Regions from separate parts of the Acetatifactor sp. genome, predicted to be linked through region 1. Evidence: predicted binding sites of a transcription regulator. Region 1 holds the regulator's gene; the other holds the start of a gene.
The links. The regulator HrcA, encoded in region 1, represses chaperone genes, less so after heat shock. The targets are predictions, from matches to a motif close to TGTTAGCACTCNNNNNNNNNGAGTGCTAACA.
Positions count from the first base shown of each region.

Region 2: AC1WIP_RS05685 (co-chaperone GroES) is a predicted target of HrcA. The motif match lies at 5,834-5,864, and genes of this name have one in related genera.

Region 1 is NZ_CEWDFQ010000006.1:680-20,908, reverse strand. Features, by position in the region: gene AC1WIP_RS00740 (hypothetical protein) at 1-752, opposite strand, end outside; gene dnaJ (molecular chaperone DnaJ) at 808-1,974, opposite strand; gene dnaK (molecular chaperone DnaK) at 2,148-4,019, opposite strand; gene grpE (nucleotide exchange factor GrpE) at 4,057-4,776, opposite strand; gene hrcA (heat-inducible transcriptional repressor HrcA) at 4,815-5,840, opposite strand; gene AC1WIP_RS00715 (DUF6465 family protein) at 6,090-6,542, opposite strand; gene AC1WIP_RS00710 (hypothetical protein) at 6,974-7,222, shown strand; gene AC1WIP_RS00705 (prolipoprotein diacylglyceryl transferase) at 7,293-8,099, shown strand; gene AC1WIP_RS00700 (undecaprenyl-diphosphate phosphatase) at 8,026-8,880, opposite strand; gene AC1WIP_RS00695 (patatin-like phospholipase family protein) at 8,917-9,765, opposite strand; gene AC1WIP_RS00690 (pyridoxal phosphate-dependent aminotransferase) at 9,783-10,985, opposite strand; gene glpK (glycerol kinase GlpK) at 11,027-12,526, opposite strand; gene AC1WIP_RS00680 (DUF1667 domain-containing protein) at 12,548-12,940, opposite strand; partial or broken gene AC1WIP_RS00675 (NAD(P)/FAD-dependent oxidoreductase) at 12,970-13,953, opposite strand; gene AC1WIP_RS00670 (FAD-dependent oxidoreductase) at 13,950-15,461, opposite strand; gene AC1WIP_RS00665 (polysaccharide deacetylase family protein) at 15,561-16,376, opposite strand; gene AC1WIP_RS00660 (cyclophilin-like fold protein) at 16,466-16,942, opposite strand; gene hflK (FtsH protease activity modulator HflK) at 17,685-18,755, shown strand; gene hflC (protease modulator HflC) at 18,772-19,650, shown strand; gene AC1WIP_RS00645 (aldo/keto reductase) at 19,654-20,229, opposite strand, start outside.
Region 2 is NZ_CEWDFQ010000077.1:566-10,413, forward strand. Features, by position in the region: gene AC1WIP_RS05670 (right-handed parallel beta-helix repeat-containing protein) at 1-2,009, opposite strand, end outside; gene AC1WIP_RS05675 (glycoside hydrolase family 43 protein) at 2,052-3,596, opposite strand; gene groL (chaperonin GroEL) at 3,802-5,427, opposite strand; gene AC1WIP_RS05685 (co-chaperone GroES) at 5,511-5,798, opposite strand; gene AC1WIP_RS05690 (DUF1905 domain-containing protein) at 6,084-6,752, opposite strand; gene AC1WIP_RS05695 (AraC family transcriptional regulator) at 6,912-7,766, opposite strand; gene AC1WIP_RS05700 (ABC transporter ATP-binding protein) at 7,941-9,719, shown strand; partial or broken gene AC1WIP_RS05705 (ABC transporter transmembrane domain-containing protein) at 9,722-9,848, shown strand, end outside.

The DNA of each region.
Region 1 (20,229 bases):
AGAAGAAGGGTAATCCCCACACAGACGAAAGCAACAGCAATGCCCCCGGCACTGCCTTGAATGCACAAAAGCAGCAGTGACAGTACACTGACACCGTAGCACAGCAGCATTTTTCCCTTCCCCTTTCCGTACAAGAAGCCTGTTACAGAAAAAGCCAGGGCAACAGCATAATAGCCGCACAGCCAGTTGATATTGCCGATTGTGGACAGCATATGCGTGTATTCCCAGTCTCCCGGCCCAAAGGGAGCCAAAAGCCCCAAGGGGTCTATGCCCAGGCGGTTCAAAAGACCAAGGAGCGTCACCGCAAAAAGCGCCCCCAGCCCAAGATACATCGGATACGCTGCCGATCGGTAATTTCTGGAAATAAAGAAATACATCCACACAAAGAAAAGCTGCGTCAGAGCTCCCATATGCCAATCCTGGTATCCGTTCCAGGCTGTCTGCCTGTATCGGCTGCACAAAAACGACAGAAAAACCACCGCTGCGTAAGCCCCCATAAAAATATCCATGGAGCTGATGCTGCAGCCCTCCGGGAATTGTCCTTTTCTGCACACAGCCTTCCAAATACCCACTGCAATCCCCGACAAAAGCCACACTGCCGCACAAACCAGTGAAACATTGCGAAACAGCAGGTACTTATCATCCCCCAGCCGGTAATAGGTTCCTCTTGTATACAAAGGCAGCGCTGCCAGTATGGCTGTCAAATATAAATTGCACAGCATTTCCAGAAATTCTTGTCTGTTTCTCTCCATGTATCCCTCGACGCCAAAAGAAGGGACTGCCGGGGCAGTCCCTTCTATGCAAGCCTTATTTCCAAAATTTTCTTCTTTTTCCGTCCTTATTTTCGGTCTGCTCCTGGCCGGATGCGTTTTTAGCAGCGTTCAGGGAGTCTCCCGTCACAGCGTCAAACTGCCTTAACAGCTCCTTGGCCTCATGGCTCAGCTTATCAGGCACCTGTACCACCAAAGTCACATAATGATCCCCCCTCACATCCTTATTTCTCCAGGAGGGAACGCCCTTTCCTCTCAAACGCACCTTTGTGTCCGTCTGGGTACCGGGCTTCACATCGTAGATGACCTTGCCATCCACCGTATCGATGAGAATTTCTCCGCCCAGTGCAGCCACTGCAAAGGATACCGGCACCGTGGAGTAAATGTTGAAATCCTGACGCTGGAAGATGGGATGCCTTCCCACAATCACCTCCACCAGCACATCTCCTCTGGGGCCGCCGTTGATGCCGGGCTCTCCCAGGCCGGGCATACGGGTGGACTGTCCATTGTCAATACCTGCGGGAATATCCACCGAATAGCGCTTGCGCATGGGAATGTATCCGGTTCCCCGGCAGTCCGGACATTTTTCCTTAATCACCTTTCCGGTACCCTGACAGTCCGGACAGGTCTGCACATTGCGGACTGTTCCAAAGAAGGACTGCTGGGTAAATACCACCTGGCCCTTGCCGCCGCACTTGGAACAGGTTTCGGGACTGGTTCCCGGCTTCGCACCGCTTCCGTTACAGGTCTTACAGGTTTCCTTCACCGTCAGGTCTATTTCCTTTTTGCATCCAAACACCGCTTCCTCAAAGGTGATGCGGACGCTGGTGCGCAGGTTCGCTCCCTTCATAGGACCGTTGCTGCGCGCTCTGCTGGAACGCCCTCCGCCGAAGAAATCACCGAAAATGTCACTGAATATATCACTAAAGTCAGTACCGCTGAAATCAAAGCCTCCGGCTCCACCGGCGCCGCCGTCGAACGCGGCATGGCCAAACTGATCGTACTGGCGTCTTTTCTCGGGATCACTCAAAACCGCATATGCTTCGGAGGCCTCCTTAAACTTCTTTTCAGCCTCTTTATCTCCAGGATTCATGTCAGGATGATATTTCTTCGCAAGAACACGATATGCTTTTTTTATCGCCGCTTCGTCCGCGTTTTTATCTACACCCAGAACCTCATAATAATCCCGCTTCTGTTCTGCCATAATCACACCTCATATAAAATGCGGTTTGCACAGGACATCTGCAGTCTTTCGACCGCTATGCCCTGTGCCCGCCAGCTTCAAAACACACTTATATAATTTAACACACTTTATTACGATAATCAAGTCTTAGTATCCGGCGCCCTAAAGGGGCGCCGCCGGAGATTTAACCAGCCTTATACTTCTCTGAAATCTCCATCAATTACATCATCCTCAGGAGCAGCTGTGCTTCCAGCGCCTGCCGCACCGCTCATGTCCGGTCCTGCCGCGCCGCCCTGCGCCTGCTGCATATTCTCGTACATCTTTGTGAACAGAGACTGAGCGCTGTTTGTCAGCTTTTCCTTTGCAGCCTTCAGCTCATCCACATCGCTGTCGCTCATCTCCTGATCCTTTGTTCTCTCCAGAATAGCCTTAACAGCCTCCAGATCAGCCTGAACCTGGGTCTTATCGCTGTCGCTTAACTTATCGCCCACCTCGTTTAACGCCTTCTCTGTCTGGAATACGAAGGAGTCCGCTTCATTTCTTGCCTCAACCGCTTCCTTTCTCTTCTTATCCTGTGCCTCAAACTCAGCTGCTTCCTTTACAGCTCTCTCAATATCCGCATCGGACATATTGGAGCCTGCCGTAATGGTGATGTGCTGCTCCTTTCCGGTGCCCAGATCCTTTGCAGATACATTCACAATACCGTTTGCATCGATATCAAAGGTAACCTCGATCTGAGGGATTCCTCTGGGTGCGGGAGGAATGCCGTCCAGACGGAACTGTCCCAGAGACTTGTTGTCCCTTGCAAACTGTCTCTCACCCTGGACTACATTGATGTCCACTGCGGTCTGATTGTCCGCTGCCGTTGAGAATATCTGACTCTTCTTTGTAGGAATCGTAGTATTTCTCTCAATCAGCCTGGTTGCCACGCCGCCCATAGTCTCGATGGACAGAGACAAAGGAGTGACATCCAAAAGCAGAATATCGCCTGCGCCTGCATCGCCAGCCAGCTTGCCGCCCTGAATGGATGCGCCGATTGCCACGCACTCATCAGGATTTAAGGACTTGCTGGGCTCTTTGCCGGTCAGCTGTCTTACCTTATCCTGCACTGCAGGAATACGTGTGGAGCCACCCACCAAAAGCACCTGGCCTAAGTCTGCGTTGGTTAAGCCTGCATCCTTCATTGCATTCTGCACAGGAACCGCCGTCTTGTCAACCAGATCTCTGGTCAGCTCATCAAACTGCGCACGGCTCAAATTCATGTCAAAGTGCTTGGGGCCCTCAGCGGTAGCCGTGATGAAGGGCAGGTTAATGTTGGTGGTCATTGCGCTGGAAAGCTCTTTCTTTGCCTTCTCTGCTGCTTCCTTCAGTCTCTGCATTGCCATCTTGTCGCCGGACAGGTCTACACCCTCAGCCTTCTTAAATTCGGAAATCATCCACTGGATAATCTTGTTGTCAAAATCATCGCCGCCCAGATGGGTATCACCATTGGTAGCCAAAACCTCAATGACGCCGTCGCCAATCTCGATAATGGATACATCAAAGGTACCGCCGCCCAGGTCGTATACCATGATCTTTTGTTCCTTCTCATTGTCCAGGCCGTAAGCCAGGGCAGCTGCCGTAGGCTCGTTGATAATACGCTTTACGTCCAAGCCTGCAATCTTTCCTGCATCCTTGGTAGCCTGACGCTGTGCGTCATTGAAATATGCGGGAACGGTAATGACAGCTTCTGTCACCTTCTCGCCCAGATAGCTCTCAGCATCCGCCTTCAGCTTTTGAAGAATCATTGCAGAAATCTGCTGAGGAGAATATTTCTTACCGTCAATGGTGCGCCCGTTGTCAGTACCCATATCTCTCTTGATGGAAGAAATGGTCTTTTCCGCATTGGTCACGGCCTGACGCTTTGCAGGCTCTCCTACCAGTCTCTCTCCTGTCTTTGTAAACGCCACTACGGACGGCGTGGTTCTTGCGCCCTCTGCGTTTGCGATAACGGTGGGTTTTCCACCTTCCATAACAGCCACACAGCTGTTGGTCGTTCCTAAGTCAATACCAATAATCTTGCTCATATCTAAGCCCTCCTGCTATTCTAAATCTAAAATTATATTATTCTACAACTGCAACCATACTATGTCTAACCACCGTATCCCGGTAGGTATAACCTTTTTGAAGCTCCTGTGCAATCACACCGGATTCATATTCCCCACTCTCCACCTGCATTACGGCATTGTGCAGATTGGGATCAAATTCGCAGCCCACTGCTTCAATGGGCTTAACGCCCAGACTGTCAAGCTCTGTGAGCAGCTGCTTGTAAACACGGTTCATGCCGTCCACAAAGGGGTCCTCCCTTTTTTCCTCCGGCACCGTGGCCAAGCCTCTCTCGAAATTATCCACCACTGGAAGAATCTTCTCAATGACGCTTCTGGCTCCTGTTTCAAACATAGCCTGCTTCTCTCTTTCGGTCCTCTTGCGGAAATTTTCAAACTCCGCCATCTGACGTTTGACCCGGTCCTCCAGCTGATCTATTTTTTCCTTGTAGGCATCCGCTTTTTTCTCCTGCTTTGCCTGTTTTTTGGCAGCCTTCTTCTCCGCCCAGGTCATGGAGCCGTCTCCGGCCCGCGAAGCGGTATCCTCTGCCTCCTCTTCCCGATCCGTCTCCTCCTCATCCGGATTGGACTCATGGGAATCATCATCCAGGGGATTTCCTCCCCCGGAATTATCATTCTGAGGAGAATTGTCCTGCACACCATCTGCCGGGTTTGGTTCCCCGCAGACATCTTCAGGCTCTTTTTCCTCCTCCAGCCTTTCCTTTTCCTGCTCTGCCATTTCTACCTATCCTTTCTGCGCTTTATACCGCATTTTCTCTACTTTTTATACAAATCATCCAACTGGCTCTGTATGGTCCTGAGTGTACGGATCACCTTGTCGTAATCCATCCTCTTGGGGCCTATAATTCCTATGGTTCCCCGCATTCCCTCTCCTATTTCATAAGTTGCGGTGACCACGCTGCAATCCTTCATGCTCTTTACCGGCGTCTCGTTTCCGATATACACCTGAATGCCTGTGTTTTCCTCATCCGCCAGGGTATCCATAACCAAATTCCCCAGCTGCTTTTTTTCCTCAAAAGTATTAATCAGCTCACTGGCTCTCTCCTGATCAGCCAGCTCCGGGTAACGGAAAATATTATTGGTACCGCTTGTGTAAATCTCCAGATCTTCCTCCGCTCTGATGGCATCGGCCACGGCATCAATTACGCTGCTTACCAGAAAGCTGTGGATTCCCGCCTGCTGTTTCATATCTGAAATCATTCCCAGATTGATTTCATCTATGGACAACCCATTCAGATGGGTATTCAGCAAAATGTTTAATTTCAGCAGCGTCTCATCGTCCAGCTCCTGATCCACGGAAAGAATGTTGTTTTTTATCACATTTCCCTCCACCACGATCACCGCCAGAATGTGTCCGGCATCCACTCGGGACAGCTGCACAAATTTCACCTTGTTGCGGTGAGTGGAAGGGGCGGATATCATAGTTGCATACTGTGTGTTCTGGGCCAGAACCTTGGCCACCTGCTTAAGCAGGGTTTCCATTTTGTCCTGCCTTTCCACCAGCATATCCTTCATCTCCACCACCTCGCGCTCCTTCTCGGCCATCATGGTATCCACGTAAAAACGGTAGCCTTTGTCGGAAGGTATCCTGCCCGCCGAAGTGTGCGGCTGGAGAATATATCCCATTTCTTCCAAATCCGCCATTTCGTTCCGGATGGTTGCGGAGCTTAGATTCAGGTCGGTGTCCTTTGAAATGGTTCTGCTGCCGACCGGTTCTCCTGTCTCAAGATAATTACGGATAATGGCCTGCAGGATTTTTGTCTTTCTCTCATCTAACTGCATTCCTATCCTCCTCGTCCGCTGAAACGGACATCCATTCATTATTTGAAAGGTGCTTTCAAACTTTTTCCAGTTGTTAGCACTCGACAAGGAGGAGTGCTAACATCCTCTTAACCTAAAATATCACTAAGACTATATGTTGTCAACAACTTTTAGCGAAAATAATTATAAAATAAATCTAAAGCATCAAAAAAGCACTGCCTTTCCCTTGCAGGAAAACCAATGCTTTTCTTCCTTAAAAAATTATGTAGATTAAATATAGAAGCTTCCCGTATGATCGCCGTTCATTACATAGTAAACCATGCTCTCCTCGGGCTTCACATAAAGCTCTACGCTGGTCAAATCCCCTGCCTTCTGCTTCAGGTCGTATTTCCATACGTCCTTGGCAATCTGGAGCAGATCCTCCTGGGAATAGGACTTACCCTCAAACTGCACATAAACTGTGCTCTTAAGCTCTGCCTTCTTTGCGGGCTCCTTTTTAGCTGCCGTCTTTCTTACCGCAGTCTTTTTTACCGCAGTCTTCTTCACAGGCTCCTTTTTCTCAGGCTCTGCCTTGGCTGCCTCCGTTTTTACTGCTTTCTTTACTGCTTCTGCCTTAACCGCTGTTGATGCTTCCGTCTTTTTTGTTTCTGCCTTAATCTCTTCCGTCTTCGCAGCTGCTTCCTTTGCCGCCGCAGGGGTTACTGTCTTCTTGGTCACTGCCATAGCGATATCTCCCTTCTTTCACAGATAGACAATTGTTTTCAGACTCCTCACAAGTTATTTCAACCTGCCGCAAGATAGGTTTTACTTGCTGTGATTAGTTTATTACTTTCACGAAAAATTGTCAACTGCTTGAATGGGGAAACTACGGTTTTCGGGGCTTTCATGTCTTTATTTCTTCAAAATAGCGCAAAATATCAGAAAATTGTCACTATTTGTCGACGGATTTTCCTTTACAATCCTGTGGCAGCGCAATATCATAGATCTGTGAAGGGGAATTGTTTCGGACAGCGGCCAGCATGCTATGGCCGCTGTCTTTGCGGCTTCATGCCCTATTATTCCTGCAGCCTTGCGGCAAGCATTGACAAAATATGCCTCCTTATTATAAAATTTATGCAAATCATCAATTTAACAAGGATAAGGAGGAGAAAGTGATGGGAGTCGCTTCATTGGTCTTGGGTATTCTGGCCGTTGTAATCGGTCTTTTTTCAGCCGGTTCCCTTGGATGGCTGGGCGCCATCATGGCAATTATCGGCATCATTTTAGGCGCTCTTGGGAAAAAGGATCCTGCTAACAGCGGGGTTTCCACCGCCGGCCTGGTGCTTTCCATTATCGGCCTGATCTTATGTCTGCTGCTTTACATTGCATGTATTGCCTGCATCGGCGGTCTGGCCGCTCTGTAAAACTACATTTTTTGAGGCTCTTATGGGAAACATAAGAGCCTCTTGTATTGCTGACAGATAGGAGCACACTATGCAGATCTATTTTCACCTGTTTGGACATTCCATTCCCGCCTACGGCCTTTTGATCGTCCTGGGCGTTATCACTGCAAATCTGCTTGGCGCAGTCATTATCCGCAGATACCGCCTGGACTTCAACGACTTTATCATATTGGAGGCCTACGCCTTTCTGGGCGGTTTTCTGGGCGCCAAGGTCTTGTACCTGGCAGTTTCCTTTCAGGACATAGACTGGTCCAGAATCCTTGAACCCGCTTATTTTAATTCCCTGATGCAGGGAGGCTTTGTCTTTTACGGAGGGCTCATAGGCGGCATCGCTGCAGTGCTGTGCGCCTCCAGGCTTCACAAAATCCCCTGGGGCCCTTATCTTCGCCACTGCATATTTCTCATTCCACTGATTCACTGCTTTGGCAGAGTGGGCTGCTTTTTTGCCGGATGCTGCTACGGAATCCCCTGGGACGGCTTGTTTTCCGTTACCTTTCCCCAAGGCTCTCTCGCCCCGGCGGGAATGCCTCTCTTTCCAGTGCAGCTGGCGGAGGCCTTTTGTCTTTTAGTCCTCTCCCTCCTTCTGCGGTATCTGGACACCGTCCTTACACATTTTTACGCAGTGGAAACCTATTTGATTTCCTATGGAATCATACGTTTTGTACTGGAATTTTTCCGGGACGACTCCGCCCGGGGAAAGCTGCTTTTTTTGTCCACCTCCCAGTGGATCAGCCTTCTCTTAACCGGCTGCTGCCTGTACCTGCTTAAGCGCCGCGCAGGCCAAAGTAAAGCAGCACCAAAATCCCCAGCACAATCCGGTACCAGCCAAACACCTTGAAATCATGCCTCTTGATATATCCCATCAAGAATTTAAGCACCGCCAGGGATACCACAAAGGCTGTCAGGCACCCCGCAAGCAAAAGCGCAAGCTCTAAGGAAGTAAAGGCAAATCCGAATTTTACCACCTTTAACAGACTGGCCCCAAACATCACTGGAATAGCCAGAAAAAAGGTATATTCCGCAGCCACGGTTCTGGATACGCCGATCAGAAGTGCGCCCACAATGGTTGCGCCGGAGCGGGAGGTTCCGGGAAATACAGCCGCTATCAGCTGAAAGACGCCGATCAAAAGCGCCGTCTGGTATGTAATGTCCGCAAGGGCCGTCACCTTAGGCGTCCTGTTCTGATTCCAGCTCTCGATCACAAGGAAAGCGACGCCAAACACAATCAGCGCCACAGCCACACAGAAATAGTTATAGAACAACGCGTTGAACACATCGTCAAACAAAAGGCCGATCACCGCAGCCGGAATACAGGACACCAATATCTTAAGCCACAGGATTACAATGTCCATCCTGAGAAAAGAGAGCGCCCCCTTTTTTCCTCCTCTCTCCTTTCTTGTCAGCGCAAAGGGCCATATCTGCTTCCAGAACAGGACCACCACCGCAAGAATGGCCCCCAGCTGTATCACCACGTCAAACATGTCAAAAAAATTTTCGCTGGTGCCCTGAAAGGGCAGAAACTCCTCCAGCAAAATCAAATGTCCTGTGCTGCTTATGGGAAGCCACTCCGTAATGCCCTCCACAATTCCATAGATAACTGCCTTTAAAATTTCTAACATAGCTTCCTCTCAACCTTCCTGATTTTTCTGAGGGTCTTAAGCCTCCAGATACTGCATAAGCGACTCATAACAGGCCGCCGCATCCTCATAGCCCTCTTTATAAAGCGCACGGAGCTTTTCCTTGTCCTTCTCCACTCTGCCCACATCACTCTTTTTCTGGGGCTGTATCACAAAGGCCTGCCCGTTTTCCTTCTGTCTTTCAATATATGCAAGGGTCTCGTTATAATTGATATGCCGCGTGGACATCAGCTGGTACACCTTGGGATACTTTAGGTAGCGCAGCTTAATCAGCTCCAGATGCTCCGAGGGCTTCCGCTGATAGCCGGTCTCCTTTGTCATCACCACCACATTTTTCACATTGCCGTCCAGGATGGATTTCTGCAGGGGAATGGAATCGCTAAGTCCACCGTCCAGATAATAATTTCCATTGATCTTCACATTTCTGGAAACCAGGGGCAGAGAGGCAGATGCCCTGATCATATCAATATCCCGCTTCATATCCCGGATACGCAGATATTCCGCCTTTCCCGTCCGAATGTTGGTCACCACGCTGAAGGCCTTTCCCCGATAGGCGTTAAAGGCCTCATAATCATAAGGCCACAGGTAGTCCGGAATCAGATGATAGCACATCTCTACATTGAACAGATCTCCTGTGGTCAAAAGGCTCTCCACACTGCAGTATCTTCTGGTGTCCAGATAATCCACCATCACATCAATGGCGCGTCCTCTTTGCTTTGACAGAAAACTGCACATATTGCAGGCTCCCGCCGATACGCCGTACACACTGGAAAACTCCAGGTTCTTATCCAGAAAAAAGTCCAGAACACCGGAGGTGTAAACCCCCTTCATGCCGCCTCCCTCAAGCACTAAGCCTGCCTGATACATAGGCTCTTTCCTCCTTTTCATCCCCTTTTGGGGTATCCGTATTCTTCCGCCGCAAATCTACGCAGCGCCGGAAGGGAGCGCTGTACCTTTTCCGTTTCCATGCAGTATGCCATCCGGAAATATCCCGGCGCTCCAAAGGTATCCCCGGGCACAAGAATCAGATCATACTTTAACGCCTTTTGGCAGAACGCAACGGCGTCCTCCTCCAGCGCCCTGGGAAAAATATAAAAGGTTCCCCCTGGCTTTACACAGGTAAAGCCAAGCTCTGTCAGCTCCTTATATAAAATATTCATATTCCTTTCATAAACCTTTAAATCCGCCGTCTCGTCCAGCACCTGTGCAACCGCCAGCTGAATGATGGAGGGAGGGCAATTATGCCCGATGCCTCTGGATATCTGGCCGCACATCTGAATCATAGTCTCAGCCTCGCTGCACTGGGGATTCACCGCAATGTAACCGATGCGCTCCCCGGGCAGTGAAAGAGATTTGGAAAAGGAATAGCACATGATGGTATTATCGTAAAACCAGGATACACAAGGGGCGTCCTCTCCCTCAAACACAATCTCCCTGTAAGGCTCATCAGATATCAGATAGATTTCATGGCCGTATTCCTTTTGCTTTTCCTTTAAAATATCCGTAAGTCTTTCCAGGGTCGCCGTGGAATATACCACGCCGGAAGGGTTGTTTGGGGTGTTGATCAAAACGGCCGCCGTCTTTTCTCCCAAAAGCTCCTCAAAGGCTTCAAAGTTAATCTGAAAGCGCTCCGTATCCGGGGGAACCACCTTAAGCACCGCCCCTGTCAAATCTACATAGGGGTGATATTCCGGAAAAAAGGGCGCAAAGGTGAGAATTTCATCCCCGGGCTGGGCCACCAGCCTGATGGCATGGGCCAAAGCCCCTGCCGCCCCAGAGGTCATAAAAATATGCTCCTTTCGGTAGTCTATCCCAAAACGCTTTTCCAGGGAGCGGGCTACGGCCTCTCTCACCTGCGTAATCCCAAGGCTTGGACTGTAGCCGTGCAGCTCCACCGGCTCCCTGGTAGCCAGCAGATGAATCATTTTGTCTGTAAAGGCCCTGGGTGCAGGCACGGAAGGATTCCCCAGACTATAGTCAAATACATTTTCATAGCCGATTTCGGCTCCTCTTGCCGCAGCAAACTCGGAAAACTGCCTGATCACCGATTTTCCTGACAGCATATCCTTATACTTTTGAACTAACATTTCTACTCCATTTCCGCACGGGACTGCCGTGCAAACTCATTTTAGCACTCTTCTTCCGCCCACACAAGAGCGCACCTTACGGCCTTCCTCCAGCCCTTTAAAAGCGCTTCCCTTTTTTCCTGAGACATAACGCAGTCAAAGACGGAGCCCATCTGCCAGTTTTCCCTGATCTCCTTTTGATCCTTCCAGTATCCTGATGCCAGTCCCGCAAGATATGCGGCTCCTAAGGCTGTGGTCTCCACACAGCTTGGCCTCTGCACCTGAATTCCCAGTATGTCCGCCTGAAACTGCATGAGAAAATCATTAGCGCTGGCACCGCCGTCCACCTTCAGGCTTTTTAAGGAAATGCCGCTGTCCTGTTCCATTGCCCGAAGCACATCCGCTGTCTGATAAGCGATGGACTCCAGCGTGGCCCTGATAAAGTGCTCCTTGGTGCAGGCTCTGGTAATGCCCACAATGGTGCCTCTGGCATATTGATTCCAATAAGGGGCTCCCATTCCCGCAAAGGCCGGAACTATGTAAACTCCCGCCGTGTCCGCTGCCTGTATGGCATATTCCTGGGACTGAGGGGCCGTTTTTATCATACGCATGCCATCCCGCAGCCATTGAACAGCCGCTCCTGCCACGAATACGCTGCCCTCCAGAGCATACTGGGGTTTTTCGCTGCTGCCCGCCGCCATCGTAGTTAAAAGGCCCGACTGAGACGCTATGGCCTGCTCTCCGGTGTGCATCAGCATAAAGCAGCCAGTTCCATAAGTATTTTTCACCTCTCCCCGGTCAAAGCAGCACTGTCCGAACAGGGCAGCCTGCTGATCCCCCGCCGCGCCTGCAATGGGAATAGAGCCGCCCAGAACGGAGGGAGCTGTATACCCGTAAACATGGCTGGACGGGTGTACCTGCGGCAGAAGGTTTTCGGGGATTCCAAAATAATCCAATATCTCCTGATCCCAGCAAAGCTTATGAATGTCATAGAGCATGGTTCTGGAGGCATTGGTAAAATCCGTCACATGAACGGCACCCTTAGTCAGATTCCAAATCAGCCAGGTGTCAACCGTGCCGAAAAGAAGCTCGCCCCGCTTTGCTCTTTCCCTGACCCCGGGAACCTCCTCCAAAATCCAGGCGATCTTGGAGGCGCTGAAATAAGCGTCTGGAATGAGCCCGGTACGTTCTCTGATCACCTGGTCAAAGCCATCCCGTTTCAGGGCTTCTATTTTGTCCGAGGTACGCCTGCATTGCCAGACAATGGCGTTGTAAACAGGTTCCCCGGTATTCTTGTCCCATAGAATCGTAGTCTCCCTCTGATTGGTGATGCCGATGCCCTCTATCTGTGCCGCAGATACGCCCTGCATCGCCATACATTCCGTCGCAACAGCAAGCTGGGAGGACCATATCTCCATGGGATTGTGCTCTACCCAGCCCGGCTTGGGATAAATCTGTCCAAATTCCTTCTGAAACATGGAGCACACATTGCCCCTTTTGTCAAATAGGATACAGCGGGAGCTGGTAGTCCCCTGATCCAATGCCATAATATATTTTTCCATATGCAGATACCTCTCTCAATGTTACTCCACACTCCTTGTGGCCACCATGTTTACGCCGGTGCCCGCCACATTCTCCAGCACCACCTCCCCCAGCTTTACGGGCAGTGTGACTGTGACTGCAGAAAGCTCCCTGATACATTCCATGATTTTCTCCTTTGGTATCTCCGAAGCCGTCTTTACCGGAACCATCCGGCCACGCCCTCCTGCCGCTCTGACAGTGGTTGTCACAATTCTGGTGGGGTTTGTCACTTCCTTTTCCCCGTAGGCAGCCCCTCTGGGGCATCGGTTCCCCGTGACGGTCACTGTTCCTTCTTCCTTTTGGGAAACAGTAAGCTCACACCCCACGGGGCAGCAGATGCAGGTAATCTTTCTGCTCTCCGCAAGGCCTATTTCAGTCTTGTTCTCCTTTTCCATTCCTTCCCTCATTTCCGCAGATAAACCTGCCTTACATACTCCGCCGCAGATGCTCCCGCCCGCGCAGCCTCCTTGGACACCTGATCTGCCAGCTCATGCACATGAAGCACATTCCCGCAGGCGAACACTCCGGCCACACTGCATTCCAGGTCCTGATTCACCACAGGTCCGCCGGTCTTTGCATCCATTTTCAGAGAAAGCTTTTCTGAAAGCTCATTTTCAGGAATCAGCCCGCAGGATAAAAGCAGCGTATCGCAGGATACCTCCCATTGTGTGCCTGGCACAGGGCTTCCCTTTTCATCCACCTTAGTCAGGGTCACTCCTTCCACTCTGTTTTTCCCGTGGATATTGCACACAGTGGTGTTCAAATACAAAGGGATTCCAAAATCTTCAAGACACTGCACAATGTTTCGCTTTAGGCCGCCGCTTTTGGAACGCAGCTCCGCCACACAATGCACCTTTGCCCCCTCCAGCACCATTCTTCTGGCCATAATCAGCCCAATATCCCCGGAGCCCAAAATGACCACCTCTCTGCCGGGGAGCCTGCCTTCTATATTTACATAATACTGAGCCGTACCGGCACTGTAAATGCCCGCCGGGCGGTATCCGGGGATATTTAAGGCCCCCCTTGGCCGCTCCCTGCAGCCCATGGCCAAAATCACGCCCTCCGTGATAATTTCCAAAAGACCCTCGGACCGGTTCATAGCGGTCACCCGTTTTCTGCCGTCTGCAAGCAGGGCAATATCTGTCACAATGGTCTGCAGCAGACAGGGAATCCCCTCCTGCTTCACCATCTGGACGTACCGCTCCGCATATTCCGGCCCGGTGAGCTCCTCTTTAAAGGTATGGAGCCCGAAGCCATTGTGAATACACTGGTTCAAAATCCCCCCAAGGTCCCTGTCCCGCTCCAGTAAAAGCACTCGTCTGCAGCCCTTCTGCCATGCGCCTAAGGCTGCTGCAAGCCCGGCCGGTCCTCCGCCGATAATGACCAATTCTTCTGTGCGTCTGATCATGCCATCCCCCCTTTTGCTTCCTCCCAAAAGCTGTCCTTATTATATCCGATGAGTATCTCGCTGCCCGGCTGTGCCTTTCTGATCAGAGAGGCATCTTCCTTCAGCTCCTGGGTCAGAATCTCCAGCACCTTCGGGGAGCAGAACCCAGCCTGGCATCTTCCCATGCCGGCCCTTGTGCGCCGCTTGACGCCGTCCAGGGTACGGGCTCCCAGGGGCCTGCGTATGGCATCCCTGATCTCCCCCTCCGTCACCAGCTCGCAGCGGCAGATCACATTGGCATAGGAAGGGTCCCTTTCGATCAACGCCCTTCGTTGGCTGTCAGAAGCCTCCGCCATACTGGGAATCCCCTTTCTGAAAGGATTAAAATCCTTCTTAGGCTTTGCAGGATAGGCTTCCCGGATGAGCTGCGCCACATATTCCCCGATGGCAGGGGCGCAGGAGAGCCCCGGGGACTCAATGCCCGCCACATCGTAAAATCCCGGCGCATCCTGTGCCTGGCCGATTACAAAATCGCCTGCCCTGCCGCCTTCCTCCAAATGGGCGCGCAGTCCCGCAAAGGAAGTAATTACCTGTTTTTCATCCAGACTCTCCACACTGGCCTTCCCCTTTTCCAGCACCTGCTTGATCCCAGGGGCCGTAGTGTTGGTGCCTTCCTTGTCAAGAATATCCTCCGCATTGGGGCCCACCAGAAGATTTCCGTGAACGGTTGGCGTTACCAGAATCCCCTTGCCCATTTTAGTGGGCAGTTGAAATACGGTGGATTGCACCAGGGAGCCGGATTTTTTATCAAAGAGGCAGTATTCTCCCCTCCTGGGCACAATTTTAAGCTTATATTCACTCACCATGTTATGAAGAACATCGGCGTAAACTCCTGCCGCATTTACAACCACAGGCGCTGCAAAGGTCCTGCCTCCTGCCGAAATTTCATAGACAAAAGCCTCTGCCGGCTGCTTTGGCCCTGAGTCCTGACGTCTGGCGATCCGGGTCACCTCATGAGAAAAATAAAAGTCCACTCCATTTTCCGCTGCATTTTCCGCCAGTGCAATATTCAATCCAAAGGGACACACGATGCCTCCTGAGGGGGCATACAGCGCTCCTGCAATTTTCCGGGAAATTCCCGGTTCCCTCTCCCATACCTGAGCCGGAGCCAATATCTGAAGGCCTTTTACGCCGTTTTTCTCTCCCCGCTCTAAAAGCTCTCCAAGTCCCCCCAGCTCCTCCTTATCAAAGCAAAGCACCAGGGAACCGTTTCTTCGAAAGGGAAAATCCAGCTCCTTTGACAGGGCTTCCATTCTTTCGCTGCCCCAGACATTAAGCCTCGCCTTAAGGGTGCCGCTTGGGGCGTCAAAGCCGGCATGGACAATGCCGCTGTTTGCCTTGGATGTTCCCTCGCACACATCCGATGCCCGCTCCAACACGGCAATCCGCCTATTGTCCCTGGAAAGCTCCCTGGCAGCCGCGCAGCCGCTGACTCCCGCTCCAATGATAATAATGTCATACCGCTCCATAGAAACCCTCCTATACGCAAAAGCGCCTGCCCCCACTTTGTTTATCGGTCTGCGGCAGACGCCTGTAAAATCCTCTATTTCATTTTCCCAAATTCCAGCCTAAATACTGTTTAAATCCGTCAGACTTCCTCCCTTAAGCTCCACGCAGGCTTTATCATTGACCTGAATCCATACGCTGAGAGCACCGGGATTGTATACCAGTCCATAGTCCGCCGAAAATTTCAGATTCGCGGCCGCCTCCATATAGTCTATAATTTCTATATTTGTGGCATACCAGATATCGTCCCTTCCGCCCATATACCGGCAGAATCCCTCTATCACGTCCCAGTTATTTCTGTCGTCAAACTCATAGCTGTGTCCCCACACATACATCAGCTTCAAGTACTGTCTCTTCTGAAAGCCCGCAAAGAATTCCGCAAGCTCCATCAGCTTTGGATCATCGTGATGACAGGTGGGATGCCACTCCATAGGATCCGAGGGCAGCGCAAAATCAGGAACGCTTTCCACCACTCTGGCATAGGCGATGCCCAGCTGGCGAAACAGCTGCTTGATCTGCTCATTATAGGAGCCGTTAGGATAAGCATGTCCTCTGACCAGCTTTCCCGTAAGCTTTTCAAGCCCCTTTCTGTCCTCCAATATCTCCTGCGCAGCCTCTGTAAGAGGACAGCGGGCAATGGTAGGATGGGTCATGGTGTGGGTGGCCACTTCATGTCCCTCATAAAGCTTTGCAATCCTCTCCGCCGGAATCCGGGGAGGATTCTCCATCAGTCCATAATTCAAGTTGAAGGTTCCCTTGATGCCATATTGGTTAAAAATGCCCACAAGCCTCTCGTCCTGAACCTTACCGTCATCATAGCTCATAGTGAGCGCCTTGGTCTTTCCCTGAGGAAAACAGGTATAGATTTTCATAGCCATTACTGCCGCCTTTCTTTCGCATGTCTGATATGTTAGTTTTATTATACTGCCGGCAGTCCTTGGATGCAAGTTATTACATGTTCCTATTGCTATTCTTCCAATGAAAATGTGACGTTAACATTCCCTCTGCCAAGTGCTTTCTTCCAGCCAGTCAGATTGTCTATTTTTCCGATCCGGGTGTAGCTCCAGGAATTGGAGCCGTAGAATATCACAAGCTGGCTTCCCTGATACAATACGATATCTCCGGACTGTGTCGTAATTTGTCTGTTGCTGGCAGGAAGACTCTGCCCAAGAGAGCCCACCTTTTCAAAGCCGGAATAGTCCCGCATTTCAATGGTAACAGGGCTTTTCTCCATCATTTCCAGAAAAGCAGCAACCGCCTCATTCTCTTCCAGCGTGGCAGTAAAGGTATTGCCGCCAATCTGCACACTCATTTTCGTAGTTACATCCTCCTCTGGTATCTGCTCTATCTGGCCGGACATCATTTCCCGCGTCTTATTTTCTTCTGATTGTTCTTCCTGCTTTTGAGACTGGGTTTCTCCAGTAAGGCTCTCAGCCTGCTCCATGCCTGATAGAGTCTCTCCTGCTTTCTCTGTCTGTGGACTATTTTCGCATCCCGCTAAAAGCACAGCAAGAATGAAAACACAGGAAAATAAAAAAGATAAATTCCTATTCATATATTTCACCACTTTCCTTTATTTTGTATTACGGAAGCAGACGCGCAAAAACAACTACTCCAAAAAGACACAAAACCACTCCAAAAATCCTGTTTATGGCATTGAGCCGGAATTCAGCCTCCCTTTTTTTGATAATTTTCATCAAGGCAGGCAGGACACCTTATCCAAAAGCTCCGACTTCTTTTCTCTCCATTTTCAGTGTAGCGACAGCCGGATTAAATATCAAATACTTATCTATTATTGATTTACATAGTCGAAACAAATAGAATGTATGTTCCATCTCTGAGAGGGAGACAAGGCTATATACTCTCCGCTCTTTAGATTATCTGTTTTAAATCAACAGCAGACACGATAAACACGGTATCGTGCAGTTTCTTTTATTGCACTTTTCCCTGCTTTCAGATAATATTGTAGTAAATGTGAAAAAGGCAAACACACAAGGATGGAAGGAAGGAATGTGAAAAATCACACTGTTGTGCTGATTTTTCACACGCGAATTTATTCGCGTTGGCTATATTGTTTCTGAGCGAAAACAAATAGCCATGATGGCAGACGCAAATTTAATATTTGCAATCTCGCTTTTGTGAGATTTTGCCTCTTCGCCACAAGTCGCTCAGAAATGAGGTATTTTATGTTTACAGATTCGTTCCGCAATCGGAAAAATGGATTTGAAACCATGGGAAACGGCACAGACGGGGGAAAGAATAACCGTTCTTCAGGAAACGGCGCCGCCTTTAAAGTTGCAGCGCTGATCATAGGCGTAATCATTATCGCTTTCCTGGCATTCAATTCCGCTTATCAAATCAGAGAGCAGGAGGAGGCCGTGCTGATCACGCTGGGAAAGGCCCAGGCAGTGACGGACCCGGGACTGCACTTTAAGATACCCTTTATTCAGCAGGTAAGAAAGGTAAACACCACCATACAGGGATTTGCCATCGGCTACTCCACCGACTCCAACGAGACGCAGGAAGCGGAATCCCTCATGATTACCTCAGACTATAATTTTGTGAACGTGGATTTCTTTGTAGAATACCGTTTCAGCGATCCCGTAAAGGCCGTATTTGCCTCCAGGGATCCAGTAGATATCCTTAGAAATATCAGCCAGAGCTGTATCCGGACGGTAATCGGCAGCTATCCTGTGGATGACGTGCTCACCACGGGAAAAAATGAGATACAGTCCGCTATCAAGGAAATGATTATTGAACGTCTGGAGGAACAGGATATCGGCATCCAGCTGGTAAACATTACCATTCAGGATTCCGAGCCCCCCACCGCAGAGGTGATGGAAGCCTTCAAGGCTGTGGAAACGGCCAAGCAGGGAAAAGAAACCGCTCTGAACAACGCAAACAAGTACCGCAATGAGCAGATTCCTCAGGCACAGGCCAGAGCGGACGGCATTATCAAGGATGCGGAAGCGCAAAAAACGGAACGCATCAACGAAGCCACCGCTCAGGTAGCCCGCTTCAATGCCATGTATGAGGAATACATTAAAAATCCTGCCGTGACAAAGCAGCGTATGTTTTATGAGACCATGGAGGAGGTGCTGCCTGATCTGAAGGTGATTATTGAAAGCCCAAGCGGCGATCTGCAGACCATCTATCCTCTGGAGTCCTTTGCCTCCTTCGGCGCGGACACCCAGACAGACCAGGTCCAGAGCTCTTCACAGACTGCCGCCCAGTCAGCAGGCAGCACAAATGAATAGGAGGTTTTGACAGCATATGAAAACCATGAAAAAAATGTTGCTGGCGGTGATTGTGCTTGCCGCCCTTGCGGCCGGCGCTTCCAGCATTGTAGTCACAAATGAAAACGAATACAGTCTGGTGCGCCAATTCGGCAAGGTGGATCACGTGGTGGACCAAGCCGGGGTAAGCTTCAAACTCCCTTTCATTCAGAGTGTGGATAAACTGCCCAAGGAAACACTTCTCTATGATCTGCCCTCCTCGGACGTGATTACAAGCGATAAAAAGACCATGATCTGTGACAGCTATATTCTGTGGCACATCACAGATCCCCTAAAGTTTGCCCAGACCTTAAACTCCTCCATCACCAACGCGGAGAATCGTCTGAACACCATTGTATACAACTCCACCAAAAATGTGATCAGCAGCAACACCCAGGATGATGTGATCTCCGGGCGCGATGGCGAGCTCTCTGCAGCCATTGTGGAAAATATCGGGGACACCTTGGACCAATACGGCATAGAGCTTTTATCCTTCGAGACCAAGCAGCTTGATCTGCCCAGTGACAACAAGGCTGCGGTCTATGAACGTATGATATCCGAGCGGGACAATATTGCAGCCACCTATACCGCCGAGGGAAGCTCCGAGGCGCAGATCATCCGCAACACCACGGACAGAGAGGTGTCCGTAATGCTTTCCGAGGCGGAAAAAAATGCAGAAATCCTCATTGCCGAGGGAGAGGCGGAATATATGCGCATTCTGTCCGAGGCCTATTCCGATGTTTCCAAGCAGGATTTCTACTCCTTTGTGCGAAGTCTGGACGCCTTAAAAGTTTCCATGGAGGGAGGAAACAAAACGGTAATCCTCTCGCCCGACTCGCCCATCGCACAGATTTTTTACGGAAGCGCAATGCCTTAAGCTTTATTTCAGGATTTCGTCGATCCTTTTTCGCTCCTCCTCAGAGAAGTTCGCAGCATGGACAATCCCGATATTGTCCATGATCTGCGATACCTTGGAGGCACCGATCAGCACACTGGTAATATCCCCGTCCCGCAGTATCCAGGACAGCGCCATCTGAGCCAGGGTCTGGCCTCTCTGCCCTGCAATCTCATTCAGAGCCTGTATCTTTTCCAGAGTCTCCGGATTGACTGCACTTTCCTTTAAAAATCGGCCATCCCTCCGAATGCGGCTGTCCTGGGGTATGCCGTGCAGATATCTGTCCGTCAGAAGTCCCTGGGCCAGAGGGCTGAAGGTAATGACGCCGATGCCGTTCTTTGCCGCATAATCCTTCAGTCCGTCCTTTTCCATATCTCTTACAAACATGGAATATTTTCTCTGGTTTATGATAAAGGGCGTCCCCAGCTCCTTAAAGATACTGGAGATGGCTATGGTCTGCTCCTTATTGTAATTGGAGATTCCAATATACAGGGCCTTTCCGTTTCTCACAATGCCGTCCAGGGCTCTTGCGGTCTCCTCCAAGGGTGTGTCCGGGTCAGG
Region 2 (9,848 bases), on a different contig from region 1:
GCAATGGAATTTTCAATCTTTACATCCGGGCAGCTGTTGGAGTCGATTCCCTTTTCTCCATTTGCAAAGGCAATGCAGCCCTTCAGCACATGGCCTCCTGCAAGGCTGGAGCCTCCCAGCTTAAACCCGTTTCCCAGCCCCACATGGCGCTCCTTTCCATTCTTATCCAGCACATAGCCGTTTTTAAAGGCGATGCAGTTTTTTATGGTCACTGCACCGATAGGGCCCGTCTCCACCTTGGCGAACAAATCAAAGCCATCGTCCGCATTGTAGGCCGAAATACAGCCCTCGAATACATTGCCAGGCCCTGTGGTAATCTTAGCCGCAAAGCCGTCCGAGTCCGTATAGCCTCCGTCCGCATTCAGGCAGGAGGTACAGTTTAAGATATGATTGCAGCAAGGCCACTCTTCCCTGGAATCCAGCTCCTGATAACGGCTGATCTGCAGTCCCGTATTGCCGTTTTCATAGACCCGCACATCCTCCACCAGATGGAAGCTTCCGCACAGGCGTATCCCGTTTGCGCCATTCTTGGAGCGGGTCACGTCAAAGCCCTTGAACTGCCAGTGATGGCCTCTCACCGCCATGCCCTCCGCCCTGCCGCCAAAATCAAGCACCGGCCGCTCCTTTTCTCCAAAAGCCGCTTGGAGCACAATGGGATTTCCAGGCTCTCCGTCCATGCCAGGGGGAATCACCAGGGGCGCGTCCAGAGGGTAGCGTCCTCCCAGCAAAAGAAGCTTTTGTCCCGGCAGGGCCTGTCGCACGGCGCTGTAAATATCCAGCGGGTCCAGCCGGGTTCCCGCCCCCTCAGGGGTTCCACAGGGTCCCACATAAACTGTTTTTGCTCCGCCCGCCTCCGTATGGCAGTGCACAGAAAAGGAAATCTGCCTGGGCTCACAGGAGTCAAACCGCTCATAGGCAGAGGGCTTATACTCCGGGTCTGGCATAAAGCACAGGTCAAAGCAGTTTTGCCCTTCCTTAAGGGAAATCGTTACACGGCTCTTTTCCTTCGCCTTCATCCTCACATTGCCTGCCAGCATTTCCCCGCTTTGCTTATCCCGCACATTCAATAAGCCGTCACAGTTGCTGCAGCAGACCAGGAGATACTCCTTCCTGTTAGCCACATCTGCAGACAAAACCCGAAAATCCGGCGTAATATAAGAGAGGGGCGGTGGACAGGTTTTTTCGTCCTCCTTGGGAGGAATGGTTGTAAGCTTCACGTTCCGCACCGCTATTTTGGCATTTCTGGCAGCAAAGAAGCCAACGTAAATCCTGCCATTATCCAGTCTGGTCAGTTCGTCAGTACCGTCCTCCCGGTAAAAGACCTTTGCCGTCTCTGTTCCCTGGGCATCCCTGTAGCTTAGTCTATAGCCATTGTTGTCTCTTTTTATTCCCAGATGAAAAGCCGTGAGCTGCTCCATATCATTCAGCACGCCATCCGCATTGGTATAGCCTCCCGCCAGGTTATAGGTTCCGGGAGGAAGGCCCTTGCGGGCCGCTGCAGTTTCCAGGGGATGGGAACGGGAGACAAAGCCCTTAAGCGGCTGGCCACAGGCAAGCAAATCCGGCGTAACGCCCTTCTTTTCTATGGCGCAGACGCCCAAGTTCATCACATAGCGGTCTCCCCCGTCAGAGACCTTGTTTTTCTCCCTGTCATAGCAGTACACATTTTTCGTCACCGCCGCCATATAGGAATTGTTCCAAAAGCTCTTTTCATCCCCGTTTTCCCCAATACTGTCACAAGCCATCAGCCCGAAGCCATCCTGGCCATTGGAAAAGGTCCAGCTTTCCACAAGCACATCTGCACAAAGGGTAAAGTTTTCCTGTTCAGGGTCGATCACCGTGTAATAAAAGGCAAGTCCGTCCGTGGAGGCGGGAACCAGCTTTCCCTTGCCTCCCAGACACCAAAGGGACAGATTTTCTTCCTCCAGGCTGCCGCTGTACCCGTTATATCTTGTATCCACACTGGTTCCATAGGTCACAAAATTCCATTTCCGCTTTTTCTCGCCCATAGAATCTCCCCTCTGCCCCAAAGAATACGCAGCCATCGATTCTCAATCGTTATACCTGAAATAGTCAAAATCCGCCGGCTTTCTGCTGCCGCAGCCGCCATTGTTTGCATAAATTCCAACCAGAGTTCCGGTATGGCGCTTAGGGTCGTCCGGCACTCCCTCGTCGCACAGATAAATGCAGTTTTCCAGCATTCCTACCTGCATCCATTCCTTTCCGTCATAGCCGTAGTAGAAGGTTCTGGTAAGCTTTTCCACCACTACCTTTAAAAATACAGGGCCCTCCTGCACATCCTCGATCTCAGCCACAAGCTCTTCCCCGTGATTTCGGTTGATCACAAGCTGTATCTTTCGTCCCTCCTCATAGCAGACCGCACACCTTGCATAGGTGGCTGTGCTGTAATAGCAGGCCAGCCCCGCCTGCTCCCCGTTTTTATCGGGATAAAACTCCACCTTGGTTTCCGCCTCATAGGAAAGCTCCTGCTCTCTGCGCAGCAGCGTGTTTTTCGCCCGGATTTCGTTGAGCTGCCCGTCTCTGGTCCAAATCCGGAACCATCCCGGTCTCTCCGTCAAAGACCATGAGCCGTTGTCAGGGTTTCTCACAAATTCCCATTCCAGATTCAGCTTTGTATCGTTAAAGTCATCAAACAGGTTTCTCTCAAACACACACTCCGGCAGATCCGGCGCCTCCTGCTCTGTGCTGGGGCCTTTCCCCTCATTTATGGTAAACCATCCATCTTTCGTCCACTGTACCGGGTCCATTGCAGACTCTCTTCCCACAGTGGTATAGTTGCCTGAGTTTGGCCGCCCGCAAAGATAATAGCACCACCATTGGCCGTTCTGATCCTGGACAAGCTTGCCGTGTCCCGCCCTCTGTATGGGCGCCTTAGGATCCTTCTGGCGCATCACAGGATTATAGGGAGAGCATTCATAGGGGCCGAACAGTTCTCTGCTTCTTCCCACATTGATGCCATGGCCGTAGCCTGTGCCTCCCTCCGCAACAATGGCGTAATACCAGCCGTCCTTTTTCATAATATGGGGGCCTTCCGAGCAGCGCTCCCCTGTGCCCTCCCATGCGGTGCGGGCCGGTCCCGTCACCTTAAGGCCATCCTCACTTAAAGGCACCGCCTGGGCTGCCTTTGCAATGATCATATATTTGCTGCCGTCATCGTCCACAAACAAAGAAGGATCGATATCATCCACCTCAAGACAAACCGGCTTGCTGTAAGGTCCTTCCGGCCTGTCGGACACCATCACCAGTTGTCTGCGCATTACATTATTGTCTCTTTTTCCGTCCGCATTGAGACGCAGCGTGGCGTAAATATAAAATTTTCCGTCCACATATTCTATATCAGGCGCCCAAATTCCATGGGAATCCTTAATATCGCTGATATCCAGCCATTCCGGATTGGTTATGGCATGGCCGACAATATGCCAGTGCACCATATCTCTGGAATGAGAGATGGGAATTGCGGGAAAATACTGAAAGCTGGAATTTACCATGTAATAATCATCGCCCACTCTGATTACGGAAGGATCTGGGAAAAAGCCCCTCTGCACCGGATTGTGATACTTTCTTTTTTCGCTCATTTCGACCTCTTTCCTGCACCATTTTTCGATGCCGCATATTTCAGTTTTATTTTATCCCCCAGTCTTTGTCCTGTCGTGTCAAAACAGCGCATCTTTATGCCAATTATTGTCCCCATTTTCCGCAAGCAAAAAAGCGTGCCCAACGGGGAGCTTTCTCCCCATGCAGCACGCTTTTGGCGCATCACTCTATTTTTGAGAAAACGGCTTACATCATGCCGCCCATTCCGCCTGCCCCGGCGGGCATCGCGGGAGTTTCCTCCTTGATATTTGCCACTACGCTCTCTGTGGTCAGCAGTGTGCTTGCAACGCTGGTTGCATTCTGCAGTGCGCTTCTGGTAACCTTTGCGGGGTCCAGAATACCTGCCTTCACCATATCCACATACTCCTCCTTCAAAGCGTCAAAGCCAACGCCTTCCTCGGATTCCTTTACTCTGTTGATAATCACGCTGCCTTCCAGTCCTGCGTTTGCTACGATATGATACAGAGGCGCCTCAAGGGCCTTCAGCACAATGCCTGCGCCTGTCTTCTCGTCGCCTTCCAGGGTAGCCGCAAGCTTCTCAACCTCTTTGGAGGCATGAATGTATGCGGAACCGCCGCCGCAGATAATACCTTCCTCCACTGCCGCTCTGGTTGCTGCAAGAGCATCCTCCAGACGAAGCTTTGCCTCCTTCATCTCGGTCTCCGTAGCAGCACCCACACGGATCACTGCAACGCCGCCTGCCAGCTTCGCCAGTCTCTCCTGAAGTTTTTCTTTATCAAAGTCGGAGGTAGTCTCCTCAATCTGATTCTTAATCTGTGCAATTCTGGACTGAATGGCCGATTTCTCGCCTTCGCCGTCCACGATCACAGTATTTTCCTTCTGAACCTTTACGGATTTTGCACGGCCCAGCATATCCATGGTGGTGTCCTTCAGCTCATAGCCAAGCTCGGAGCTGATCACCTTGCCTCCGGTCAAAATTGCAATATCCTCAAGCATTGCCTTTCTTCTGTCGCCATAACCAGGCGCCTTCACTGCAACTACATTGAAGGTTCCGCGCAGCTTGTTGACGATCAGTGTGGTCAGTGCCTCGCCCTCTACATCCTCTGCGATGATAAGCAGCTTTGCGCCGGACTGCACGATCTGCTCAAGCAGAGGCAGAATCTCCTGAATATTGGAAATCTTCTTATCGGTGATGAGGATATAAGGATTGTCTAAAACAGCCTCCATCTTATCCATATCCGTAGCCATGTATGCGGAAATATAGCCTCTGTCAAACTGCATGCCTTCCACCAGATCCAGCTCGGTCTGCATGGTCTTGGACTCCTCGATGGTGATTACGCCGTCTCCGCTTACCTTCTCCATTGCGTCAGCCACCAGCTGTCCTACCTCGTCGTCTCCTGCAGAGATTGCAGCTACTCTTGCAATGTGATTCTTGCCGTCCACCTTCTGGCTCATCTTGGCGATAGCCGCAACCGCACATTCGGTGGCTTTCTTCATGCCTTTTCTTAAGATAATGGGATTTGCGCCTGCAGCCAGATTCTTCATGCCTGCGTTTACCATAGCCTGTGCCAGAACTGTTGCCGTTGTGGTACCGTCGCCTGCCACATCATTGGTCTTGGTGGCAACCTCCTTCACAAGCTGCGCTCCCATATTTTCAAATGCGTCTGCCAGCTCGATCTCCTTTGCGATGGTAACGCCGTCATTGGTAATCAGGGGTGAGCCGAAGGATTTGTCCAAAACTACATTTCTTCCCTTAGGTCCAAGAGTCACCCTTACTGTGTCAGCCAGCTGGTTTACGCCGGACTCCAATGCCTTACGTGCTTCCGCACCGTATTTTATTTCCTTTGCCATTTCAATACGCCTCCATGTTTTTATTCTTTATTTTCAAATGCCCGTCATGCCGTCTGCGGCGCCCCAGGCTTTCGTCAATTTGGTCAATTATTTACGATTGCCAGAATATCATTCTGTCTGACGATAATATATTCCTCTTCGCCAAGCTTAACTTCATTTCCTGCATATTTGGAATAAATGACCTGATCGCCTGCCTTTACTTCCATTTTTACTTCCTTGCCGTCTACAACGCCGCCGGGACCTACTGCAATCACCTCAGCCTGCTGGGGCTTTTCCTTGCTCTGTCCGGGAAGCACAATGCCGGACTGGGTCATCTCCTCTGCTTCTAATTGTTTTAATACCACTCTGTCACCTAAAGGTACTAGCTTCATTATAATTGCCTCCTTTTGATACTGCCATTTTCATTTGTTAGCACTCATTAGTTTTGAGTGCTAATCACTAAACCATATATTAATTTTATATGTATGTCTTTGCAAACGTATTCTGACCGATTGTAAATCATTTATCTCTTTTTTTCTTTATTATACTCTCTTATTCTTTTGTTTTCTTATTTTGTCCCTGTAAATCAGATTTAATACTTTTTTTCTTTTTTGTTTCTACTCTTTTTAGCCAAAAGGCCGTCCGCAGTTTCCCGCGGACGGCCTTCTCTTTCAAAATCAGCACTTAATTTCCAGATATCCCAGCAGCTTGCTCATATCGTATTCCTCAAGCACCCCCAGGTTGGAATCATAAAATTTGCCATCGTAGTGTACCAGATAATGGCAGAAGCGTCCCATTTTTTCCATCATAATACAGCACTTAGGCAGCACTGCATCCTTGCCCTCAGTGTACACAATGATGTCATTGTGATCAATTCCATAATAGTTCAGTGCAGAAATCACGCGGCCCATGGTCGCCTGCCACTCTCTGCAGTCCATTACACTGATCACCTCGGCTATGGTAACGCCAGCCAGCATAGCCACGCAGGCCTGGCCGCAAAGACCGTCCTCAGGCTGGATGATCACCTGCATGCTGTCGATCTTGCGTATGGGATGCTCAAAGCTGTAGGGACTGTTCTGATCCATGCGGATCAGGGAGCCGTTTACATGGAGCAGTATTTTGTGGGGCACGCCCAGCTCCACGCTTACCGCATCCTCATCCTCTATATGAATCTCATAATTACCCTTTTCCTTGGGAAGCAGTTCGCAGTCAATGATTTTATTGTCCAGAACCACATCTCCTTTGATCACGTCCCGCTGCTTGCATACCTCCCACACATTAAAAGGAATCTGAATCATATATCCCTTTTCCTTTTTTTCAATTTTAGATTCAAAAAAATATCTCATGCTGCCTCCAATCCGATGCCTGTGCATCCATTACCTTCCCGTGCTTTCTTGCACACGCCTTGTTTTTTTCATTGTAGCAAATTCTACAATCCTTGAAAACCTCTTTTACACAAGTACTGAAAAAAAAACATACCGTCAAAAAAGTATCAATATCCGCAATTACTTACTTATTCTCTTCGCCTTGGAGGGAGAGATGCCGTAACGCTTTTTAAACAGCTTGCTGAAATGGTAGGCGTCCTCATAGCCCACGGAAGCAGCCACCTCCTGAATGCTGGTGCTTTGTCCGGCCTCCAGAAGCTCCCTTGCCTTTTCCAGCCTGATATTGATCAAATGGCGGATGGGAGTATCCCCCGTCTCGCTCTTAAAAATCTTGGAAATATAAAAGGGGCTTAAATACATATTTTCCGCAATGTGGTCCAGGGAAATTTTTTCATTGTAGTGATCATCAAAATAGTTGATGATCTGCTCCACCACATATTTTTTATTCACAGACTCAAAGGCATATCCCCCCGGCGCCTCCACGGGAGTGCACTGCTCCCTGATCACCAAAAGCAGTATCTGCACCAGATAGGATTTCAGCATAAAGTATCTTCCCTGACGGCACACCGCATTTTCCGACTCCATGGAAGCGCAGATTCGAAACAGCTTCTGGCGAAGCTCCCCGGTGGTGTGAATGATATATTCTCCCTCCGGCGCAGGAAAATAGTTCCTGGGCATATCCTTGATCTGAATGTCGGAAAAGCCCACAAAAAATTCCGTAGTGGGAAGCGGACTCTCCCCATCAAAAAGGGCCTGGTGCCTGACCCCCGGATTCAAAATCAAAAGATCCCCCTCCCCGACAGAATAAAGCCTTCCCTCTATCCGGTATTTTCCGCTGCCGGACAGCACAAAGGCCAGCTCAGGGAAATCATGGCTGTGATATTGGTCGTCTCCCTTGTTTCTGGTTCCCTTCCAGGTGAACAAAAAGGTTGGGTTCATTTCTTCAATCACGATGTCTTTTTTCTGCGCTGTCATTTCTCCTTCCGCCTCCGTATTTCTTCTGTCCCCATATATTTGTATTCTACCTTTTTGCAGCCAAAAAGTAAAACGTATTTTTACAAAATCATACATCTTTGTTGCAAGATACTCCATTTTCTTTTTAAGCGCCTTTCATAAAATGAAGGTATCAATTACAGGGAGGTGCATCCTATGACACCCATGAAATGGTTTTATTCCTTTCTCAAAAAATACAAGGGGCTGATGCTTTTAGGCATCCTTATGACCACCGTCATTGCGGCCTTGTCCATCGTAAACCCTTACCTGTCCGGCGTGATCGTGGACGACGTGGTTTCGGCCGGAAATTACAGTCTCCTGCCCGGACTGATCTGCTGTCTCTTAGGCGTCACTATTGTAAACGGCGTACTGCGCTTCTTTTACCAGGTGGTGTTTGAGACAGCTTCCCAGGGGACGCTCTATGACATGCGGGATAAGGTGTACCGGAAGCTTCTGCAGGAGGATTTCGCTTTCTATAATAAGAAGCGCACCGGCGATCTCATGAGCCGCCAGACCGGAGATATGGACGCCATCCGGCATTTTGTGGCCTATGTGATCTATGTGGTATATCAAAATGTCCTGCTTTTTGCCTTCGCTCTTTTGATGGTGTTTACGGTAAACGTAAAGCTTGCACTGTGCATGCTGCTTGTGCTTCCCTTTACCGCAGCGGCGGCCTTCAAGCAGTCAAAGGAGGTAAAGCCTGCCTTCCAGCGAAACCGCGCCTGCTTCTCCTCCTTAAACGCCTTTGTTCAGGAAAACATCAGCGGCAACCGGGTAGTGCGGGCCTTTGCTAAGGAGGACTACGAAATCGAAAAATTTGAAAAGGAAAACGACAAATTCCGGAACGCCCAGATCAAGGCCTCCCGGGTTTGGATGAAATATGTGCCCATTTTTGAAATTCTCTCCTATTTTCTCACTATCATTTTGATGGTTTACGGAGGATACATGGTTATTCAGGAAGAGATCACACTGGGAGACCTGGTAAAGGTAAACGGTTACCTGTGGATGTTAAATACGCCTCTGCGTATGGCCGGCTGGTGGATCAACGACATTCAAAATTTCATCACCTCCGTGGAGAAAATTTATGCCACCTACAGCGAGGAGCCCTCTGTTACTACTCCCGTCCATGGCGGAATCCACAAAAGACTGCGGGGAGATGTGGAGTTTCGGAATGTTTCCTACCGGGCGGACGACGAGGACATCGTTATGGACATCAATTTCAAGGCAAAGGCCGGAGAAACGGTAGGCATTATCGGCTCCACCGGGGCAGGCAAGTCCACCCTGATGAATCTGCTCTGCCGTTTTTACGACACCACCTCGGGAGAAGTGCTCATCGACGGCAAGAATGTACGGCAGATGGACCTTTACAATTTAAGAGACAATATCGGCATGGCCATGCAGGATGTGTTCCTCTTCTCCGACACCATCGAGGGAAATATCGCTTACGGCAGGCCGGACTGCAGCTTTGCAGAGGTAAAAAAAGCAGCTATTATGGCGGATGCCAATCACTTTATCTCAGCGCTGCCCCAGGGATACGATACTATTGTGGGCGAGCGCGGCGTGGGCCTTTCCGGCGGACAAAAGCAGCGCATTTCCCTGGCAAGAGCCCTGCTTAAAAACCCTTCCATTTTAATTTTGGACGACACCACCTCCGCGGTAGATATGGAGACGGAAAGCTACATACAAAAACAGCTCAAAACCATTCAGAAGGACTCGGACTGCACCGTATTTGTGATTGCTTACCGCATCTCCTCCATCAAGGACGCCGACCTGATTCTGGTGATGGACAACGGCCGGATTATAGAAAAGGGAACTCATGACCAGCTGGTGGCAAGGGGCGGCTATTACGCCAAGGCCTTCCACAATCAATACGGAGAAATCCCCTATGATCTTCTGCGGGAAGAACAAAACCACACACACAAGGGAGGAAACTGATTATGGCCAGAAACAGATATGATATGGACGAAATCTTAGAGGACAGCTTTGACGCAGGCCAGTTAAAAAGACTGGCAGGCTATGTTTCACCCTATCGGAAAAGAATGGCCGGCGTACTTGTGCTGATGC